Regions from separate parts of the Vibrio sp. QJM3NY_35 genome, predicted to be linked through region 3. Evidence: predicted binding sites of a transcription regulator. Region 3 holds the regulator's gene; each other region holds the start of a gene.
What was found. The regulator PurR, encoded in region 3, represses purine synthesis genes. The targets are predictions, from matches to a motif close to TNANGNAAACGTTTNCNTNA.

Region 1: the regulator PurR is predicted to act here: its motif matches at 3,361-3,380, upstream of purT (formate-dependent phosphoribosylglycinamide formyltransferase).
Region 2: the regulator PurR is predicted to act here: its motif matches at 3,141-3,160, upstream of folD (bifunctional methylenetetrahydrofolate dehydrogenase/methenyltetrahydrofolate cyclohydrolase FolD).
Region 4: the regulator PurR is predicted to act here: its motif matches at 3,618-3,637, upstream of pckA (phosphoenolpyruvate carboxykinase (ATP)).

The regions. Positions count from the first base shown of each region.
Region 1 covers NZ_CM173507.1:1,494,363-1,499,914, forward strand. Annotated here, with positions in the region: gene AC3CH3_RS06775 (thiopurine S-methyltransferase) at 1-505, shown strand, start outside; gene AC3CH3_RS06780 (IS4 family transposase) at 646-1,968, shown strand; gene purT (formate-dependent phosphoribosylglycinamide formyltransferase) at 2,120-3,295, opposite strand; gene cdd (cytidine deaminase) at 3,463-4,350, opposite strand; gene AC3CH3_RS06795 (LrgB family protein) at 4,708-5,385, opposite strand; gene AC3CH3_RS06800 (CidA/LrgA family protein) at 5,388-5,552, opposite strand, start outside.
Region 2 covers NZ_CM173507.1:2,448,434-2,453,985, forward strand. Annotated here, with positions in the region: gene AC3CH3_RS10900 (YfcL family protein) at 1-31, opposite strand, end outside; gene AC3CH3_RS10905 (elongation factor P hydroxylase) at 41-571, opposite strand; gene AC3CH3_RS10910 (trimeric intracellular cation channel family protein) at 870-1,493, shown strand; gene aroC (chorismate synthase) at 1,596-2,681, opposite strand; tRNA gene AC3CH3_RS10920 (tRNA-Arg) at 2,951-3,027, opposite strand; gene folD (bifunctional methylenetetrahydrofolate dehydrogenase/methenyltetrahydrofolate cyclohydrolase FolD) at 3,239-4,096, shown strand; gene AC3CH3_RS10930 (cation:proton antiporter) at 4,214-5,552, opposite strand, start outside.
Region 3 covers NZ_CM173507.1:2,213,177-2,218,728, reverse strand. Annotated here, with positions in the region: gene AC3CH3_RS09945 (putative signal transducing protein) at 1-292, opposite strand, end outside; gene AC3CH3_RS09940 (TVP38/TMEM64 family protein) at 340-1,020, opposite strand; gene AC3CH3_RS09935 (TfoX/Sxy family DNA transformation protein) at 1,144-1,734, opposite strand; cyclic di-GMP riboswitch class I at 1,862-1,947, opposite strand; gene purR (HTH-type transcriptional repressor PurR) at 2,118-3,122, opposite strand; gene torD (molecular chaperone TorD) at 3,438-4,085, opposite strand; gene torR (two-component system response regulator TorR) at 4,343-5,056, shown strand; gene elyC (envelope biogenesis factor ElyC) at 5,222-5,552, opposite strand, start outside.
Region 4 covers NZ_CM173507.1:102,426-107,977, forward strand. Annotated here, with positions in the region: gene AC3CH3_RS00465 (AsmA family protein) at 1-1,665, opposite strand, end outside; gene pckA (phosphoenolpyruvate carboxykinase (ATP)) at 1,820-3,445, opposite strand; gene hslO (Hsp33 family molecular chaperone HslO) at 3,783-4,676, opposite strand; gene hslR (ribosome-associated heat shock protein Hsp15) at 4,695-5,081, opposite strand; gene gspC (type II secretion system protein GspC) at 5,412-5,552, shown strand, end outside.

The sequences.
Region 1 (5,552 bases), 720 kb from region 3:
TGAAGATCTGATTTGGCTAGCTTCAAAGCATGAGGATGTTCAAGGTGTCGAGTTAAGCCAGATTGCGGTTCGCGCATTTTTTGCAGAGCACCTTTACACCCCGACTGTGACTCAAATTAGCGGTCAGCACGAGCTCTACCAATTCGATGAACTGAACATCTACACGGGCGATTACTTTACAGCGCCAATCCAGCCTGTCGATACCATTTATGATCGCGCGTCTTTAGTCGCATTGCCTGAAGAGATGCGAGTGCAGTATGTAGAGCGTTTAAAACAACTGCTGAAACCGGGTGGTAAGATCCTTCTGGTGACTCTAGATTATGACCAAAGCGAGATGGTGGGCCCTCCGTTTAGCGTGCCTAAACTAGAGATCACTCAGTTGTTCGCTGGATACAAAATCACATTGTTGAATCAAGATATAGCGGACGATGAACATCCCAAGATTGCGAAGAAAGGTTTGTCTCGCTTCTGTGAAGAAGTGTATTTGATTGAGTCAGACGCTTAAGTTCAGTCTGCTTAGTTAAGCCAACAGATAACACCAACAAAAAGACGGGCTCTATAGCCTAATGCCGATCGTTTAAGAAGACTTGAACGATCTTGCAGTTAGCAGATAATCCCCATCAACAACGTTGATGGGGATTTTTTATGCTTGAACAAGAATTAGCAATGGCACACGAGACCATTGAAGATGCCGACAATTATGAATCTGTCGTCGACGCCATTCAGATTGAGTGGATAGAACAAGCTCTTCTTGAAACCAATAAAGCGAGCATAAGACGACGCCGACTTCCCGCTCAGCAAGCTGTCTGGTTAGTTATTTGGATGGGGCTGCAACGCAACATGTCTATCAAAGAAGTATGCAGTTCATTAGACATCGCACTTCAGCCTAAACCTGAAGATAGCTGGTCTCGTGTTGCACCCAGTGTCCTAACTGATTCACGTCGACGTCTAGATGAGAGTCCGTTAGCGGCTCTGTTTCACACAACGGTAAAGGCTTGGCGCGAAGATATCCTTCAACAAGACAAAGACTTAGGGCTTAATGTTCTTGCTGTCGATGGGACAACATTTAGGTGTCAAGATTCCACAGAGAACGCTGAAGAATTTGGGTTCATCTCTAAAAAATTAAAACCTTATCCTCAACTTCGTTTAGTCGCTTTGATGTCAACAGAAACTCGAATGATTATGGGGGCAGCTTTTGATGGTTGTCATGTCGGTGAAACGACCTTAGCTAAGCGTCTATTCAATGATGTCCCCGCACATTCATTGACCTTATTTGATCGTTGTTATTTCTCGGCAGACCTTTTGTTGTCGTGGCAAGAGAGTGCGGAAAATGCTCACTGGTTAATGCCTACAAAACGTAAGCTACGCTATGAAGTGTTGGAGAAATATGCTGAGAACGACATGCTCATTTCAATGCCTATCTCTCCTCAAGCTCAACGGCAGAACCCAAATTTACCCGCACGTTGGGAAGCCAGATTAGTCCTATATCAAGAGCCAAAAGGTGAGATAAAAGGTTTTATTACTTCACTTACAGACCCTAGTAGATACTCGTTAGAAAGCCTGCTGCGTATTTATTGGCAACGCTGGGAGATAGAAGAAGGTTATGGTGAAATTAAACAGACTCAACTGCAAAGTCACGTCACTTTACGAAGTCGTTTTTCTGCCGGAGTGAAGCAAGAGCTTTGGGGCGTATTACTTGCCTATAACTTAGTGCGATTAGAGATGGTTAATATAGCTTCAGAAGCCGGGGTTCGAGCTACTAGGGTCAGTTTTACCGCCGCAATTAACCTTATTGATGCGCAATTACGTTGGCTAGCTTTAAGTCCAGACGGAACCCTACCAGTCAAACTTAAAAGAATGAGAGAAAGTCTGAGTCACTTCATTCTTCCAGATAAAAGAAAGGACCGAACGTTTCCACGTTCAGTCCTCTTTGTTCCAGCCAAATATCCGTTTAGGTTCAAGCAGTAATGCTTATCCGAACGGCATTAGGCTCGATAGCCCGTCTTTTTTATTGTTCAGATTTGAAGTCGTGATTGTTCAGATGCGAGAACGTAATGGTTCAGATCTGAGTTAGTCGTTACCAATTAGTAGTCATTAGCTAGAAAATGGTAATTAACAGCTAGTAAATTACTTTTACTTTAGAAGCACTCTCAATTGCATCTTCAATCGCTGTCTCAGTGCTGTTACGACGAGTAAGCGCTACACCTAGACGACGGCGACCATCGATATCAGGCTTACCAAACAAGCGAACTTGCGTTTGTGGTGCGTCTAGCGCCTCTGTAAGACCTTCAAAACGAATGTTGGTTGAAGTGCCTTGGCCTAGGATAACCGCTGATGCACATGGACCGTATTGCGTGATTGATTTGATCGGCATACCAGTAAAGGCGCGTACGTGCAGTGCGAATTCCGATGAGTCTTGAGACATCAGAGTCACTAAGCCAGTATCGTGTGGGCGAGGGGACACTTCGTTGAAGATCACGTGGTCGCCTTTAACAAACAGCTCGACGCCGAAGATACCGTGACCACCTAGTGCATTAACCACTTGTTCAGCGGTGTATTGCGCGGTTTTAAGTGCGTTGTCTGACATCACTTGTGGCTGCCATGATTCACGGTAATCACCATCTTCTTGGCGGTGACCGATAGGCGCACAGAAATGCACACCGTCAACAGCGCGAACGGTTAGAAGCGTAATTTCGTAATCAAAGTCGATGAAGCCTTCAACGATTACGCGACCCGCGCCAGTACGACCGCCTTCTTGTGCGTAGTCCCAAGACTTTTGAATGTCTTCTTCTGTTTTGATAACGCTTTGGCCTTTACCTGAAGAGCTCATTACTGGCTTAACAACACAAGGCATGCCCACGAATTCAACAGCGGCAGCGAAGTCTTCAAAGGTGTCTGCAAAGCGGTAAGGAGAAGTGCTCAGCTTCAGCTCTTCTGCAGCTAGGCGACGGATACCTTCGCGGTTCATCGTTAGCTTAGTCGCATTTGCAGTGGGAACGACATTTAAGCCTTGTGCTTCTAGCTCTACCAACTTACTGGTGGCGATAGCTTCAATTTCAGGAACCACATAATCTGGTTTTTCAAGTTCAATGACTGCTTGCAGTGCATCGCCGTCTAACATGTCTAATACATGGCTACGATGTGCAACTTGCATCGCGGGTGCGTCTGCGTACCGGTCACATGCAATAACTTCCAAGCCTAAACGTTGGCACTCGATAGCAACTTCTTTGCCGAGTTCACCTGAACCTAATAGAAGTACACGAGTAGCATTTTCACGAGTAGCAGTACCAAACATAGAAATTCCTTCCGATCTTTTGAGCGATTGATTGAAAACGGGGTGATCATACTTATTTCAATGATAAAAGCAAACGTTTGCGCAAGTTGTTGTGTTAATTACAGGTATAAAAAAAGCAGCCCCGTTAAATAGGGCTGCTTATTTAAAATATTGTTAATTAGATGTACTTAGATTGCTAAGTAAGTCACTGGAATGTCGGGATTAATCGCTTCTAATGTAGATTGCGTATCCGCTAGGTGACTGATGCTACCTTCGGCAATTTCAACCAACGCTGCACTTTCAATCTGATCAAAATCGAAGCCAGCCAGTTTAAGTTGAATCAACGCCACTTGTAGAGGAGGTAAGCTCGGGTTGAACGCTGCGTTTTCAGCGTAAGCACCCGTAAAAATCTCACCCGACGTCAATTGCAGTGAAACACCACTTAGGTTTTTGGTGTAAGGAGCATGGCTGCGGTTTAGTGCTGCTAGCGCTTCTACAACAATAGGCGTTGTTTCTTCAGTCGTGTGCTTATGATCAAGCTTAGTCATTAGGCCAGTCGTCACACCTAAATCAGCAGGGCCGAATGAGTCTGGCAGGTACTCTTGCAGAGACATTTCATCACGTTGTGGAAGCTGAACCTTAAGCTCTTTCGCTGTGGTCAGTTCGTTCATGAATTGACGACAGTGACCACAAGGGCTGAAATTGATTGTGATATCAGAGATACCTTGTTCGCCTTTCATCCAAGCGTGGCTGATTGCAGATTGCTCGGCGTGTACTGTTTGGCCAAGTTGAGCACCAGCGATTTCAAGGTTTGCACCAAAATACAGAGTGCCAGACAAACCACGCACGATTGCACCAACATAAAAGTCAGATAGCGGAGCGTAAGAATAGGCTGCGGCAAAAGGAAGTAGCGCAATACGTAGCTCGTCATCCGCTAAACCACTTGCTTGCAGTAGGCTAGCAAATTGTTCTGGAGACAATGTCGCGTCAAAGTTGTCTGCTAATACGATGTCACTCAAAAGTGCTTTGATTGCTGTTGGAGCACTTTCCAGCGCCAGGGTAATACGACTGTTCATGTTGAATCCTTAATTGACCTTAGGCTTTAATTCTATGCAATGCTCAGGAATTTTCTGTGACTTTGATCACTACTGCGTTGTTGTTGTTACATTGGTTTGCATAATTAGAGTGAGGTCACAGATGAAATCGATTGCAAGAGTAAAAACTACCATTGATATCGCACTTATTGCTTGAAATTGAGTTTGGTTTGTCACGTATTGATGAATAAATGAGAGAAAAAAGCCCAAGCTATCACTGAAATAATCAGGTTATGCTTGGGCTTATTGATATCTGTAACGCTTAAAAGTCGCGAACCAGTGAGTTTAGTTATTTACCAACTCATCGATTAGAGCGCGTATAAACTGTAATCAAAGTGGTTAAGAATAGAACCAAACCACGAGCGAAAATATACTCGGTGCAATGATTGAGGTGATAACCCCACAAAGAACCAATGCCAACGAACTGAATGCAGCATCTTCCTGATTCTTTTCAGCACAGGTCGCAGTACCTAAAGCGTGAGACACGGTACCCATGGTTAAACCACGCGCGATAGGGCTCTTAATGCCAATGAGATTGTAGATTGGGTAAGCAAAAATTGCCCCAAACAGACCGACAATCAATACTAGTATTGCCGCAATCGCTGCCTCACCACCTAAATGGCTCGACACTTCCATAGCAATTGGCGTGGTGACTGACTTACCTAATAAACTCGCAATCAAAGTTAAGTCCGCTTTAAAAGCCACTGCGATTAATGCTGTCGTTGTCATCGACATCACACTACCTAGTGTGCAAGCAAAGGTGATGATGCGCCAGTTGGCTCTGATTTGAGATAGCTGTTCGTAAAGCGGATAAGCAAGGGCAACAACCGCAGGCTGCAGCATGTAGGTAATCCAGGTGTTGTCTGCATAGTAAGTCTCAAACGGTACTTTGAAGAACGTGAGTATCGGAATGATGATACCAATGCTGATCAGCAGGGGATTACACAGCGGTGAGTTTACTTTTTGACTTACCCAGCGAGCAAACAGGAATACCACGATGGTGAGTAGAATCCACATGATCAGTTACCTCTCGAAAGCAAGCGGTCTAAAAACCATGATAAGGACACCAACACCAGCAACGTGCCGCCAACGGCGCTCGCCATAATTGGCAATGCGTTCGCGATGAGCATGTCGAAGTGATCCATCAACCCTACACTGATCGGAACAAACAGTAAGATCATTAG
Region 2 (5,552 bases), 240 kb from region 3:
CAAGTAGTTTTTCTTCAAATTCGATAATCATAATATTCTCTTATTTCACAATAAATTGGCTAGTACATAAAGGTTCTACATCGTAGAAGCTGCGCAATGCTTCAGAGAGCATTTTCACGCGAGGCGGAAGACCAGCTTCAAAGATACCCATGACTTCACTGTGTACTTTATTCATAAAGGCCAAACGATCTGGCTCAAAATCGCCGTGTAGATTGTCACAGCTGACATTAAAAGGAAAGCCCGCACTCATCGCAATGATCCATTCATACGCTTGTGGGCGAATTTCTACTTTTTCAAACTCAGCTTGAACCGCCTCAGTTCGACCATCAGGCTCATACCAATAGCCAAAATCTTCCAACAAACGACGTTCAGGCCCAGCGACGCACCAGTGTGCGATCTCATGGAGTGCAGAGGCATAAAAGCCACGTGCAAACACGATTCGATGATGTGGGATAGTATCATCAGCAGGCAAATAGATAGGCTCATCAGCCCCTAGCTCTAGTTTGGTATTAAAGCTTTCAAAAAAGGTCTGATTGAAGATATCGATAATGTCTGAGTATTGGTGTGTCATAAAATCAAATTTAAGTAAAAAGAACTGGAGCATTTTGCGTTTTTTTAAGCGCCCGGTAAAGCCCTATCAAGCGTAATGATATCGGGTTCGCCATTATACTTTGCAGTGACAATCGATTGCCATTCCCAGATTACACCACTTTAAGGTGAATGATTAGTTTAGCTAATCTGAAACGCCCATTCACGGTACAAATATTCATTCGTCAACAAGCATTTTTACTACTACACTCGCGCTTCATTTTATATCCCTAAGGCCTATAAGACTCGAGTTTATAGACCTAAATTATAGAGCTACAGCAATGCTACTAAGTGTTTTGTATATCATTGGCATCACGGCAGAAGCCATGACCGGCGCTCTCAGTGCTGGCAAACAAAAAATGGATTGGTTTGGTGTAATGTTGGTTGCGAGTGCAACGGCAATTGGCGGCGGTACGGTGCGAGATATCTTACTTGGCCATTATCCTTTAGGTTGGGTTGAAAACCCGCAGTATCTGGCCATCACCTGTATCGCAGGTGTTATTACAACCGGACTGGCTAAATGGGTTATCAAGCTAAAAGGTTTATTTATTCGCTTGGATGCCTTAGGCCTAATTGTATTCAGTATCATTGGTACCAAAGTAGCGATGACTATGGGTCTGCACCCGATGATTTGCATGGTATCGGCACTGGTGACTGGTGTCTTTGGTGGCTTGCTACGCGACCTTATCTGTCGTCAAACACCATTGGTATTGCATGAAGAGCTGTATGCGTCTGTCGCACTTGTCGCTTCAGGTTTGTACCTCGGTTTGCTTGAGCTTGGCATCAACGACGTAACCGCGACGATTGTTACGCTTGTGGTGGGTTACTTGCTGCGCATGGCGGCCGTGCGATTCAAGTGGCGTTTACCTTCGTTCCAGCTTGATCCGGAAAGCTCGGTACATTAGATAATATATTCTCAATTACGCACAATATAAAAAGGGTTGCTTCATTACGAAAGCAACCCTTTTTGTTTTTATCAAATCTGTTCTGAATTAAACGAAGCAGAACTAGATTTTTGGCGTTTCAGTTGTCACACCAAAGTTTTGACCACGGTGACGTAGCAAGTGATCAAGCAATACAATCGCTAACATTGCTTCTGCGATCGGCACAGCACGAATACCCACACATGGATCATGACGACCTTTAGTGATTAGCTGCGTTGCTTCACCGTCTTTAGTGATCGTGTCACCAGGAACGGTAATGCTTGATGTTGGTTTAAGCGCAATGCTTGCCACAATATCTTGGCCAGTAGAAATACCACCTAAGATACCGCCAGCATGGTTGCTGCTGAAACCTTCTGGAGTTAATGGATCACGGTGTTCACTACCGCGTTGATTAACCACATCAAAGCCATCACCAATCTCAACACCTTTCACCGCATTGATGCTCATTAGAGCATGCGCGATGTCTGCATCTAGACGATCAAAGATTGGCTCACCAAGGCCTACAGGCACTTTAGTCGCAACCACTTGAATCTTCGCACCGATCGAGTTGCCTTCTTTTAGCAAGTCACGAATCAGTTGGTCAAATTCCGGTACTTTGTCGGCATCTGGGCAGAAGAAAGCGTTGTTTTCAATCTCGTTCCAATCCACTTTATCAATTGAGATATCACCCATTTGAGAAAGGTAAGCTTGGATTTCAACACCAAATTCTTGTTTTAGGTATTTCTTCGCAATGGCACCTGCCGCTACACGCATTGCAGTTTCACGAGCTGAAGAACGACCACCACCTCGGTAATCACGCACACCGTACTTTTGATGATAGGTATAGTCAGCGTGTCCAGGGCGGAACTTGTCTTTAATTTCGGAATAGTCTTTAGAGCGTTGGTCTGTATTTTCAATCAATAGACCAATAGAAGTGCCCGTAGTTTGGCCTTCAAATACACCTGATAAGATTTTCACTTCATCCGCTTCACGGCGAGCCGTTGTATAACGAGAAGTACCAGGGCGACGACGATCCAAATCTCTTTGAAGGTCTGCTTCTGTAATTTCTAATCCTGGTGGGCACCCATCTACGATACATCCTAGTGCGATACCGTGACTTTCTCCGAACGTGGTCACGCGGAAATGTTGTCCGATACTGTTTCCTGCCATTACTTCCTCTAAATCAGCTATTGAGCAGAAGGTTTGATTCCTAAACCGACTGGCTAATAGCTTTACTTGTCTATTCTTCGTGAATTCATAGTGGCTTTATTACCAAATGATGTAAACCCCAAAAAACGAACAATTTTAACTTTCTATTACATAAGCCGAATGAAACGAATAACAGAAGAAAATGAGTCGCGCTTGAAAAGAAGTGTTTTATGATGTGTAAAATGCAAAAAACCCGACAACTCGGAGAGTTATCGGGTTTCTTTAAATAATGGCACGCCCTGAAGGATTCGAACCTTCGACCACCTCCTTAGAAGGGAGGTGCTCTATCCAGCTGAGCTAAGGGCGCGCTACAGGAACGAATTATACGAATTCGAATCAGTAAAGCAACGGCTTTATGTAACATTCTGATCTAAGTGGGTAAAAAAAGGGCAACAAACATATAAGTGTTGGAAAATAGACCAAAGCAAACGTTTGCTTGATGGTAATCAAAAAGATTTTCTGGAATAATGCGCCAAAAACATCAGCCACTAACTTGAATATCAATACTAAGGAAATTCATGACTGCTCAAAATATTGATGGAAAGCTAATTTCTCAAACGGTTCGCTCCGAAGTTGCTGCACGTGTAAAAGCTCGTACTGAAGCTGGATTACGCGCTCCGGGCCTAGCGGTTGTTTTAGTGGGTGAAGACCCTGCTTCTCAGGTTTACGTTGGAAGTAAGCGTAAAGCGTGTGAAGAAGTTGGCTTCGTATCTAAATCTTACGACTTGCCAGCCACTGCGACAGAAGACGAATTGCTAACACTGGTAGACCAACTGAACGACGATCCAGAGATCGACGGTATTCTTGTTCAACTGCCTCTACCAGCAGGCATTGATAGCACTCACGTTCTTGAGCGTATCACGCCAGAGAAAGACGTTGATGGCTTCCACCCATACAATGTTGGCCGTTTGGCTCAGCGCATGCCTAAGCTTCGCTCTTGTACGCCAAAAGGCATCATCACGCTGCTTGACCGTTACAACATCGACTTACGTGGTAAACACGCGGTTGTGGTTGGCGCATCAAACATTGTAGGTCGCCCAATGACGCTAGAACTTCTTCTAGCAGGTTGTACGACGACAACATGTCACCGCTTCACCAAAGACCTTGAAGGTCACGTGCGTCAAGCAGACGTTGTTGTAGTTGCCGTTGGTAAGCCTAACTTCATTCCTGGCACTTGGATTAAGAAAGGCGCTGTTGTGGTCGATGTTGGTATCAACCGTTTAGAATCTGGCAAACTAGTGGGTGACGTTGAATACGACGTAGCGAAAGAAAGCGCAAGCTTCATCACACCAGTACCGGGTGGTGTTGGCCCAATGACGGTTGCGAGCCTAATCGAAAACACCATGATCGCTTGCGAGCAATTTCACTCGAAGTAATCCGCAGCGCATAAAAATAGAATGAGAAAGCCGCAACGTAATGAACGTTGCGGCTTTTTTATGCTTAACGATTCGTCTTTGAAACAAGGCGACTCGCTTTTGATGAAGTGCTCGTTGCTACTTATCTGGAGTCTCGACTTTTTCCACCTGTTCAGAAGGCGGTAATAAACTAATAAGCTCACACTCCGTTGATATGAGTTTTTCCAACTCAGATCCTTGTGTAATTAGACGGAAATCACCGCCAGTAATCACCCCAAGAGGAATGGCTTTAGGGTACAGAGCGCTAAACTCTTTTAAATCAAATGCCTCGGTCAAACCTGTACTTTTAATTTGGCTACCCTGAGCCATCAGTGAGTTAAGCTTAGAATAGGTGATCCCTTCCGAAAACAGACTTCTATTGCCATCGCGACTCACTTGGTGCCTTTCATGTTTATTCTCTGAAGATTCAAGCTCAAACACCTTATTTCCACCAAACTCGTCTTGATAGTGCATGCTAACTAACGGGTTAGTTTGACGATAAGGCGACACGATCATCGCACGCCCTATTCTATCCAATTCCAGATTATTTTCAGCGTGGCTCGAAGCCGGGTTACCAAAATAAACATTCAAGTTTTCCATACGCGCCAAGCGAATACTTTCCCAGTTGGTATCAGCAAGCACACTGTTGATGTTATGTGTGGCTAGCACTTTGGCAAACTGGCGTGAAAACTGAGTCGCACCAAAGAAGATAACGCCTTGTGCCTTCTCTTGAGTCACACCTAGCCTTCTCGCCCACCAACTCGCGGTAAGGCTCTGAATCACAACCGTACCGATGATGACCAAGAACACCATTGGCACCAGAAGGTCTGCGCCTTCAATTAATTGTTTTTCTTGAAGCTTGATTGCAAACAGAGAAGAAACCGCGGCTGCAACGATCCCGCGTGGTGCCATCCAACTCAAAAACCATTTATCCGCAGAGGTAAGATCCGTGCCGATCCCGCTGATCCACACACTCAAAGGACGCACCACCAGCATCACTACCGCTAACAGGCCAGCCCCACCCCAACCTATCGAGAGGAAGGTTCCGGAGTCGAGCCTGCTCGCTAATAGAATAAACAACGCAGAAATAAGCAACACGGTTAGGGTTTCTTTGAATTCGATGATGTCTTCGATATCCAAGCCTTTAACGTTGGCAAGCCAGATCCCCATGATGGTCACGGTTAATAAACCAGACTCTTCACTCAAGTCATTCGAGAAAGAGAACGCTGCGAGCATTAACGTCAGTACAGCAACATTACGCAAATAGTGCGGAACCCAATGCCCTTTCAGCATCTTGGCAATCAAATGGCCACCGATGATCCCTAAGCCTAGACCTATGACTAACGTCAGGCCCAGAGCTGATAGAACGTGTCCGGTAGGGTCGGCAGAAGAAACAATGTACTCGTAGACGAGAACCGCAAACAGAGCGCCAATCGGG
Region 3 (5,552 bases):
GCCAACAAGAGCCGAATTGCGCTTCGTTGACTTCATGACACTCACCACAACGCCACTCTTCATAGATGATCGAATCTTGCTGCTTTTGGTAGTCATTGACGAGCATGCGAGCTTCACTGGCCAATTCTGGCTCATATAACCACACGTAAGGGTCAGTTTCTTCCGTAAATGGGATTTCCCCCTTCAATCCGAACAATCCCTCACCACGAACTTCACAGGCAATATTCTCGCTTTCTAATAATCCACAGATGATATGAGCTTCTGTCGGATTCGATGCACTGAAGATTTTCATTGAAATAGAACCTTATTCGGCTATCTGTGTTATTTAGCTATTATAAATTATTCAGCTACGGGCGCTGAGCGAAACTTACCCATCAACCATTTAGCAACTATTGGGAATATCCCCAATAACGCAAATGACAATAGTACTGAAGGGGAGACGATGCCCGAAAGTGAATCAATTTCTGCGAGCTGAGTACCAGCATTCAAGAAAACCGCCGTCCCCGGTAACATCCCGATTTGACTCGTAATGTAGTAACGACTCACTGACATCGGTGTTAGACCCATCAATAGGTTAATAAGGAAAAATGGGAATACAGGGATCAGACGCAGAGAAAATAGGTAAAACGCGCCGTCTTTTTCAACCCCCTTGTTAATTGTCGCCAATTTGTCACCAAACTTGGTTTGAATCCAGTCACGCAATAGGTAACGGCTACTTAAGAAGGCTAAAGTCGCACCGATCGCACTCGCGAAAGATACCAGCAGCAAGCTATTCCAGAAGCCAAATAGAGCAGCTCCAAGCAGGGTAACAACAGCGGCGCCAGGAATTGAGAAAGCAGTGATCATTACATACGCAACAAAATAGATAGCGGCAGCAGCAATAAAGTTGCTGTCAATATAGTCATTTAAAACGGCTTGTTGGGCCTTAGCATTTTCAAGCGTGAGGTATTGACCAAAATTGACGCCTAACAAGACGATGGTTACTACCAATATAATACCCAATATCATTTTCTTACTCATTGATACTTCCTCTAAATTTTCAATGCATATCGATAGTATAGATAGACAGGTAAAGCTTAGATTAACTTTCAGCAGATATAAAAAAAGCCGCAAAAAATGCGGCTTAGTTATGTAGATACAATGTTAATTGACGCGATTGATAAGCTCTTCACGACGCTGCTGCGGTATAACTGACCAATGTGTACCATTGATCGCACCTTCTAGCGCCCAAAGTAGTTCAATACTGACAGAAGACGCATGCGATTCTTTGATGGCGTTAAATGCGTTTACAGAGCCAGATTCATATAAACGTTCTACAGAATCGATCCCTGCCTTTTTCAACATACGCTCGGTAGCGAGTCGAAGATTAGGCAGATCTTTGAGTCGGGTCGGCTTAGCAGAAGACTGCTCAGCTTTTTCTTCTTTAGCAAAACCTAGAGACGTGGTTGCAAGCTGCAAGATTTTCTCTTGGTCTTGCCAGAGGCCTTCAGGTAAAGCGAAATATTTAGTAACGACAGGGAAACCACGTTTTTTGTAGACGTACGGTTGAAACCCTTGTTGTTCGAATTGTTTCGTTGTGCCTTTGTCTGCGCGTATGTGCAACTGGTCATTTACAACCAGAGCAAACATAGTGTCATCAGCAAAAAGACCGAAGCCACCAAACATTGAGCGTGATTTTATTTTTCCTAGGGACTCAAATAACTTCATCGAGTCCTTTAGTATCGGTTTATCCATGTTATTTATCTCGGTGTATTTGAACTACGCCACCAAATAAGCAGGTCCGAGAGATTAGCAAAATGTTGCAATTAAATTGTCAATAAGCCGTAAATTACCAAATTATTAGTAGTTACTGCATTTTGCCATCGGTAACCCCGCTACCATACCAACGAGTGGTTTAGGCCGGAAGCTTTGCGTCTCACTCTTTCGAGTGGTTTGCCCTGTGCGTGACTGATTGAATAGAATAAAGTTTTTGTTGAATGAAGCTCACAGTTGATATTTCAAAATGTGATATTGCTTCAATTAATGATCTTTCTGTTGTGCATCTGGGTTCATTATAGTTGCTGATAAAAAAAGCGCACCTAAAGGTGCGCTTGATGAAATTAAACTCGAATTATCAATTAATTTAACGTTTTAACTGTGCTTCGTTCAACAATTTCAGGGTGCATTTCGAAGACGCGTTTTTCGTGGTCTTTGTCTTTGATGCGCTCTAATAGAATTTCGAATGCATTCTTACCAACACGACGTTTTGGTTGGTGAACGGTCGTTAGCGGCGGAGAGAAGTATTCAGCCAGTTCGATATTGTCGTAACCGATCACTGAGATATCTTCTGGAATGCGAATGCCTTTTTCTTGCAGGCGGCTCATTAAGCCGAGTGCCATTGTGTCGTTAAAGCAGAATACCGCTGTTGGACGATCTTCCATCTCAACGATTTGTTCTGCAGCAAGAACAGCCGTATCACACTCGAAGTTACCTTCGATGATCATATTTTCATCAGCAGAAATCTTTGCTTCATTCAGTGCGCGCTTGTAACCGGCAATACGTTCAACACATGCTGCTTTGTCTAAGTGGCCACTTAAACATGCAATCTTAGAGTGACCGCGTTCAATAAGGTATTTGGTCGCTAGGTAGCCACCTTCTTCAGAGTTATCGATGATCTTATCAGCCTGAGAGCTCTCTGGGCCCCAGTCCATGATAACTTTAGGGATGTCAGCGTGACGGTCTAACATCTCTCTTAGTTCTTCAGTTAGGTCAGAACACATAACTAAGATGCCATCTACACGTTTCTCTGCAAGCATTCGAATATAGTCACGTTGCTTCTCATAGATACCGCCCGTATTACACAGGATCAAAGTGTAACCTTGACGGTAGCAGTAGCTCTCAACACCATCGATAACTTCAGAGAAGAATAGGTTAGTTGATTGAGTCACTAGCATGCCGATGGTGCGTGTTGTATTACACTTCAAACTACGAGCGACAGCACTTGGTGCATAGTTCAGTTCATCTACGGCTTTGTTTACTTTTTCTTGAGTTGCTTCTGCAACAAAGCGAGTTTTGTTGATTACGTGAGAAACGGTTGTTGTTGATACGCCGGCTAAGCGAGCGACATCTTTTATAGTGGCCATGGTTTTATCCTATTAGAAGCTACTTTCCCAAAGTACGGAATAAAGTAGCCGTTAAGCTACCTAACTAAGAGCTTAAATTTGTAGGGCTCTTTGGGTACTAAAGTGCTAAAAAACAAAAAACCGCTATTGAGCGGCTTGTCTTAACACCGAAATGCTCTGAACTTTAATAAGCATAGCATTTCGTGAATGTTTCATATTTTATCGTTTGCGGTCACAATTTTAGACTGACTAGAAATTACTCGCAATAAAATTCACCCAGAAATCCGGGTGAATTGTCACATTCTACTGAATTTATTTACCTAGTCATCCAATAAGCTATTCACCAGCTAAATATTGAGTGTCTAATTGACAGAATGCGAGTAGCAAAGATGAGACGGAGGCGTAGAAACCGAATTCATCAACGTCATGACATTTCACGTTGAACTTTGGTACCCAAGTCAGCAGTTGTTGTTCGATAAACTGCTGTTGAACGGCAAATGAATTCTCTAGCTCTTCTTCAATATCCGTTTCGTTTGAACGAATGATCAAGTTACCAAGGAAATCGAGTTCGATAGCAATGTGGTCTGCTGGCTCTTTTAGATCTTGGTTCACCACTAAATTGTGCTTAGCCATGATCTCTTCCATATCTTTTGCAGGCTTATCATTCAAAAGGCCAGTTTCACCGATATACATAGAAGCGTAAGGAAGAGCACCGTGTTTATCTGTTTTTAAGAAAAGATCGCAAAAGTCTGCAGACAATTCTAGTTGAGCATCTTCACGTGTTTGTAGGCGGTTAAGCGCATCCACTAGCTTATCAATCGCTGGCTTTAGTGTTTCATTTTCGCCTAGACCAGTTAGGAAAGAACGAATTTCAACAGAGTGGTAGTGATCGAGTTCTTCTTGAGTCAGTTCTTTGGCGAACAAGCTTGATAGCCACCAGTATATTTCTGCTCTTTGCTCGTTGAACGCTTTCGTATCTTTCATTTAAATAATCCTAATATCATCTTTCGTCATACTTAGGGTATGAAGGCTAACTAAACAGTGATACTTATCGAACACAAAGTCACTCGTTAGTAGTAATACCTATATTGAATTGCGATGGACGATAAATAGCAAGGTTTAAGATTGTCTTGTATCAAAAAAAATCCATGTTTCTGGCTTTTATCTTCTGTACCACTAGAATTGTTACTAGTTATGAATAGAATAGTCACTGAAACTATTAAATAAGAAAAGTGGTGTAGATGAGCTATCACGTATTAGTCGTAGAAGATGATGTGGTAACCCGCAGTAAACTGGTTGGATACTTCCAGAACGAGGGTTATACAGTGAGCGAAGCAGAAAGCGGCGCTCAAATGAGAAACGTGTTAGAAGAAAACAACGTTGACCTCATTATGCTGGACATCAACTTACCAGGCGAAGATGGATTGATGCTAACTCGCGAATTACGCAGTCAATCAGACATTGGAATTATTTTAGTTACTGGACGCACGGATAGCATCGACAAGATCGTTGGCCTTGAAATGGGCGCTGACGATTACGTTACTAAACCCTTCGAACTTCGCGAGTTATTAGTTCGAGTTAAAAACCTACTTTGGCGTATCTCTGCTGCTCGTAAAACAGCAGCGGGCGCTGTAGAAGAAACATCAGATGAGTCTGTGGTTCGTTTTGGTGAGTGGACATTTGATATCCCTCGTCGTGCGTTAAGCAAAAACGGCGAACCGGTGAAACTGACCAAAGCAGAATACGAACTGCTAGTGGCGTTGTCTTCTTACCCTAACCAAGTATTAAGCCGCGAACGTATTCTGAATATGATCAGTCACCGAGTGGACGCGCCTAATGACCGTACTATCGACGTGCTGATTCGTCGTATGCGTGCAAAAATGGAGTTCGATCCTAAGAACCCACAAATTTTTGTGACGGTTCACGGTGAAGGTTACATGTTCGCTGGTGATTGATTTCCTTCGGGAGTGATTAATTAACAACGACATTTAAACGTAAAAAGCCGAGACATCATTGATGTCTCGGCTTTTTTATTACTCAGCTTTTACTGTTAACGACCAGAGAATCTACAAATACTTGGCGACTCTGTCTGCTCAGATGAGTTTAAAGATTCAATGGGCTTATTGAGGCTGAGCCGCAGAAACGTCACCGTCATCTTCAATTAAGCTGGAAGCTTCTGGAATAACAGGCTCTTCAACAATGTCATTGCTTGTATCTAGCCAATCACGCAGGCTTTGCCAAACCAATCCCATGGTTTCGTGCCAGTAACGCTCAGTCTGCTCAAGGTAAAGAGCTTTTGGCATGTACTTGTTCCAAGGCTCAACAATACCTTCTTGTGCAAGGTAGTTAGTTGGTGCCGGCAGTGGTTTCATTCCAGCAGCATTGAATTCGTTCAGTGCGCGAGTCATATGGCTCGCTGAAGTCACCAACACCATTCTTTTATTCTTAACG
Region 4 (5,552 bases), 1.3 Mb from region 3:
GTCATTAAAGGTCATCACACCTTGGCGAACGCTGCCAGTGAGTTGCCCTGTGGTTGAGTAACCGAGCATCAGAGAGTCGCCATATAAACCTGCGGCTTGAAGTTCAAACTCGCCATACCCGGTTGCATCGAGCGGTAATTCAAGTTGCTGCAGCATCGGCGCAATGGGTAACCCATCGGCAGAAATGTCTAAGCTCCATGGCTTGCTGATTTGGTTAAAATCGAGCGTTGCATTGGCTTCAATGTAGCCATTCCTGAGTGGTGCAAACAGACGTGTCAGCGTCCATTTTCCTTGTTCGCTATTCATCTCAACCACAGGCTGTGCGCTGAGAATATTTTGGTAGCTGGCATCATTGGCGCTCGCCATCAGCTTCCCTTGCCACAAGCCCAGTTTTCTATCTTGCAGCAGTTGAACTTGATGCCCCTCGACATGTAATCCAGAGACCTGCCAGTAAGGTTGTTGTGCGAGTTGGATGAGTTGACTGCGTTCTATATTAAGTCGGCTAATCTCGACGTTCTGGAGTTGTGTAAGCCAAGGTATTAGTCGAGCTACGACTAGAGGGCTATCTTGGTTTTCGGTAATCCACTTGATGCCTTGCAGGTCGAGTTGCGCTAATTGAATGCTGCTAGGGGTGACTTCGCCATTGAGCTGAACAGTGCCTTGCAGGAGTTGAGTATAGAAATCTTCAATCAGAATCTGGTTTGTTTCTAGGTTGAGCTTGAGGCTTGGCTCGATGAACATGTCATCATCAATGGTCACTCCTTCTGCTTGCAGAGAGAAAATGGCTTTCTGCTGCTTCCAGATTTCAAAAGGTAGTTGGATATTTTCTAGTGAGGCATCAAAGGCTGCGAGGTGGCCATCTTGCCACTCTACGTCGCTACGTAGAATATCTAAGCTATTAATGTGATTGATCTGAATATCTGCAACATCCCATTCTTTGCTTAGTAGGCTTTGGGTCTGTTTCTGATTGAGTCGTAAGCCATCGACGGTCACGTTCACCAACGACCAATCTTGTTGATACTGCTCTGCTTGACCGGCAATCTTGGCGCCACGCCAGTCAAATGAAGCACCATAAAGCGTGCTATTGCTAGGTTTTAAGTCTAGGTCAATCAACAGATTATCGAATGCTTCACCTTGCCAATACAGTTGTGAGGCAGAGAGTTGGGTTTTTCCATAAGGGAGAAGTGAGTTGTCGTTGTTCCATTTTGGGGCGGAGATCTGCAGGTCGATGCCTCGCGCATTAAACTCTGGCGTCGAAAAGTCGAGATTGTTGATGGCCAGCTGGTGGAGCTTGATGTTTGGCTGGGTAAATAAAGATGTCAGTGTTCTTAGATCGTCTGCTTCTAATTGCAGGCCACTGATCAAAACAGATTCCAAGACCAGTTTGGCCTCTGTCATCGAGCTGGGGCTGAACCAAAGATCGATCTTGTCGATATACAGAGATGTCTGCTTTTCTGGTTGGCTTTGGGTAATGCCCATTAAGGTGATGTGATAAGGCGCCTGATACTCAACATCTTCAATGAGTACAGGTTGTTCAATCGTATGTTTGATAAAAAAGTTAGCAACATCCGCACGGTATTGGGTCTGCAGGCTTAATAGCAGCGCTGCGATAGTTGCAACGGCGATAGCCAACACAATGCCGAACACCATGAATACCTTTTTCATTCCCTGAAAGCCTTAAATTTCAATAGTCTCAAAACAGAGTGGAACAAAAAGGGTCAAGCATCAACAAAAAAGCCCCTCAAAAGAGGGGCTTGCTACAAAAATATCGTTTTAAATTGGGCGTTCGCTTTTGGCTAAGCCCGAGCAGATGATTGGGTTAGTCCAGTTGAGGGCCAGCCGCAACCAGTGATTTACCTTCAGCATTGTCAGTGTACTTATCAAAGTTGTTGATGAAGCGCTCTGCTAGATCTTTCGCTTTGCTTTCCCATTGTAGAGGGTCAGTGTACGTATCGCGTGGGTCAAGGATCGCTGGGTCAACATCGTGTAGCGCTAGAGGTACTTCTAGGTTAAACATAGGGATAACCTTAGTTTCAGCGTTGTCGATTGAGCCATCTAGGATAGCGTCGATGATGCCGCGAGTATCTTGGATAGAGATACGTTTACCAGTACCGTTCCAACCTGTGTTCACTAGGTAAGCTTCAGCGCCAGCTGCTTCCATACGCTTCACAAGTACTTCAGCGTACTGAGTTGGGTGAAGAGTAAGGAACGCCGCACCAAATGCCGCAGAGAACGTTGGTGTTGGTTCAGTAATACCACGCTCAGTGCCCGCTAGTTTCGCAGTGAAGCCAGATAGGAAGTGGTACTTCGTTTGCTCTGGAGTCAGTTTAGAAACGGGTGGTAGTACACCGAATGCATCAGCAGTCAGGAAGATAACCTTTTGAGCGTGACCGGCTTTTGATACTGGTTTAACGATGTTATCGATGTGGTGAATCGGGTAAGAAACACGAGTGTTCTCAGTTTTTGAACCGTCATCAAAATCGATAGAACCATCACCACGAACCGTTACGTTTTCTAGTAGTGCATCACGACGGATTGCATTGTAGATTTCAGGTTCTGCTTCTTTAGATAGACGAATCGTCTTCGCGTAACAACCACCTTCGAAGTTGAAGATACCATCGTCATCCCAACCGTGCTCATCATCACCGATTAGCTCACGCTTAGGATCGGTTGAAAGCGTAGTTTTACCTGTGCCCGATAGACCGAAGAAGATGGCTACATCGCCTTTCTCGCCGACGTTTGCACTACAGTGCATTGAAGCAATGCCTTGTAGAGGAAGCAGGTAGTTCATCATTGCGAACATGCCTTTCTTCATCTCACCGCCGTACCAAGTACCACCGATGATTTGAACGCGCTCTGTTAGGTTGAAAGCAACGAAGTTTTCAGAGTTTAGACCCTGCTTTTCCCAGTTAGGGTTAGTTGTTTTAGCACCGTTCATTACCACGAAATCAGGTTCGAACGTTGCTAGCTCTTCGTCAGTTGGACGAATGAACATGTTCTTAACGAAGTGCGCTTGCCACGCTACTTCAGTGATAATACGTACACTTAAGCGCGTATCAGGGTTAGCACCACAGTAACCGTCAATGACAAACAGGCGCTTGCCAGATAGCTGAGTTGTCACAAGCTCTTTAAGCTCATCCCATACTTCAGTTGTAATCGGTTTGTTGTCATTTTTGCCTTGATCTGACCACCACATGGTATCGCGCGTGGTGTCATCTTTAACAATGTACTTATCTTTTGGTGAGCGGCCAGTAAAGATACCAGTGTCAACCGCAACAGAGCCTAGTTCCGTTACTACGCCTTTTTCGTAGCCTTCCAAACCTGGCAGTGTTTCTTCAACGAATAACTGCTCGTAGCTAGGATTACGAAGAACTTCAGTAACGCCAGTCAGTCCGTGCTTAGTTAGATCAATTTGTGCAGCCTTTGTATGTTCCATAACGGTCATAGGTGCTCCTTATAGGATATTTTGTAGGGATTTTGTATTAATTTTTTATTGTTATCTGCTCACCATGCTAGCAACGAGACTCGGGGGAAACAGGGATATAGCTCAAAAAATATCCATATTAACCATGGGGTTTTAAGCGTCTCGTCACATATTGGCCCAACTAGTCTATCCTGTACGCAAACCTTTGCGCTAGGGGCGGGAAGGTTATTAATTGATTAAAATTAAGCGGTGATTTTATTACGAGATGTTACGGAGTTTGCGCCATTTTGATCACAAAAAAGGCCAGCTGAGTGCTGACCTTTTTGGGGTAAATTACGTGTTTTTGGTACACCGTAAATTAATGAACCGTATTGCTGCCTTTATCTGCTGCTTCTGCGTACAGTGCATCAACATCATTCTTGTCGAACGAGTAGTTTGTGCCACAGTAATCGCAGTGTAGACCAACGCTTCCTTCGGTGCTTAGGATGTCGTAGATCTCTTCTTGAGCAACGGTAATGATTGCTGCTGCACTTCGATCACGTGAACAGCCGCAGAAGAATTCAACCGGTTGTGGTGTGAATAGCTGTACTTTCTCTTGGTTGTACAAACGGTAAAGCAGTTCGTTCGCTTCTAGAGAGAACAACTCTTCATTTTTTACGGTGTCAGTTAACTGTTCTAGGTGTTCGAAGTCATCTGGCGTACCAGTACCGTCAGGCATTACTTGTAGCAACATACCTGCAGCGTGTGCTTTGCCTTCATGCTCGCCAGTGCGCAGCCATAGACGAGTCTTAAGCTGTTCAGAGTTAGCGAAGTAGCCTTCAAGCACTTGTGCCAGCGTGTCACCTTCAAGACCAACGATACCTTGGTAACGCTCACCTTTCTTAGGATCGATGGTGATCACTAGGTGACCTTTACCCATTAGGTCGTGTAGACCAGCGTCGTCTGCGATATCGCCTTCAAAGCGAGCAACACCACGGATCTTCTGATCGTGATCGCCATTGATAACTGCTAGAGATACTGGGCCGTCACCTTGCAGCTGCATCGTGATAGAACCTTCAAACTTTAGGGTCGCCGTTAGTAGCGTCGTTGAAACCAGTAGCTCACCCAACAGCTTTTGTACTGGAGCTGGGTATTCCTTGCTAGAAATAATCTGTTGGTACGCTTCGTCCATCTGTACCAATTCACCACGTACTGATAGGTCTTCAAATAGGTAGCGATTTAAAACATTACTTGTAGACATTGGGTCTGCCATTTGGCTATTCCTTCTAGCTTATTGAGTCTTGAACTTGATGATGTCACGACGTTGCTTTTTATCTGGGCGACGTTCTGGGGCTGGGCTATGAGCATTTAGCTTGCGCTGTTGTGCAAACTCTTCTCTTTTTGCCAAGCTTTCGGTGGTTTCTTCATAGAGGGTTTGAGCGATCGGAGCTCCACCACGATGGGCTGAGATTTTCTCGATCGTTACCGTCTTTTCTTCATTACCTTGGCGCAGTGTAATCACAGCCCCAAGTTCGACAATTTTACTTGGCTTGCTGCGCTGACCATTATAGTGGACTTTGCCACCATCGACCATGTTGCGAGCAATTGAACGAGTCTTATAAAAGCGTGCTGCCCACAACCATTTATCGAGTCTGACAGCTTCATTAGTCGTTTTCATATAGGACAGTGCCTTTTCAGTTAGAAATGAATGCGGTTTAACTGTAATGAACAGTGCGCAACATGTTTTTGATGATGCTTATCACATTAAGTAGAAGCTTAAAGTGGAGGCGGTTAGCATTTTTTTCAAGTCATAATACAAAATAGCCATGTTATGCCGATTTATCGATTTGCTATGATATAGTTCAGGATCTTATTGCTTAAATAAGCTTGGTATCGAACGAATGAATAAAAAAGCTGAAAGTTTAATGATTTGCAGCGTTTGTCGTCATGAAAAGGGACTAGGAAAGTGAACTTTTTAGAGCTCAAAAATCGCGTAGGGAATTCTCCTATGTTGAGCCGCTTATTAGAGAATGGATTTGTACTTCAACAGAAACTAAGCTTAGCGACCTGTTGTGTATTGATTGCAGCTTCCGCATGGATTTTGGGACAGCTTGCATGGTTTATCGAACCTGCTGAGCAAACTGTCGCG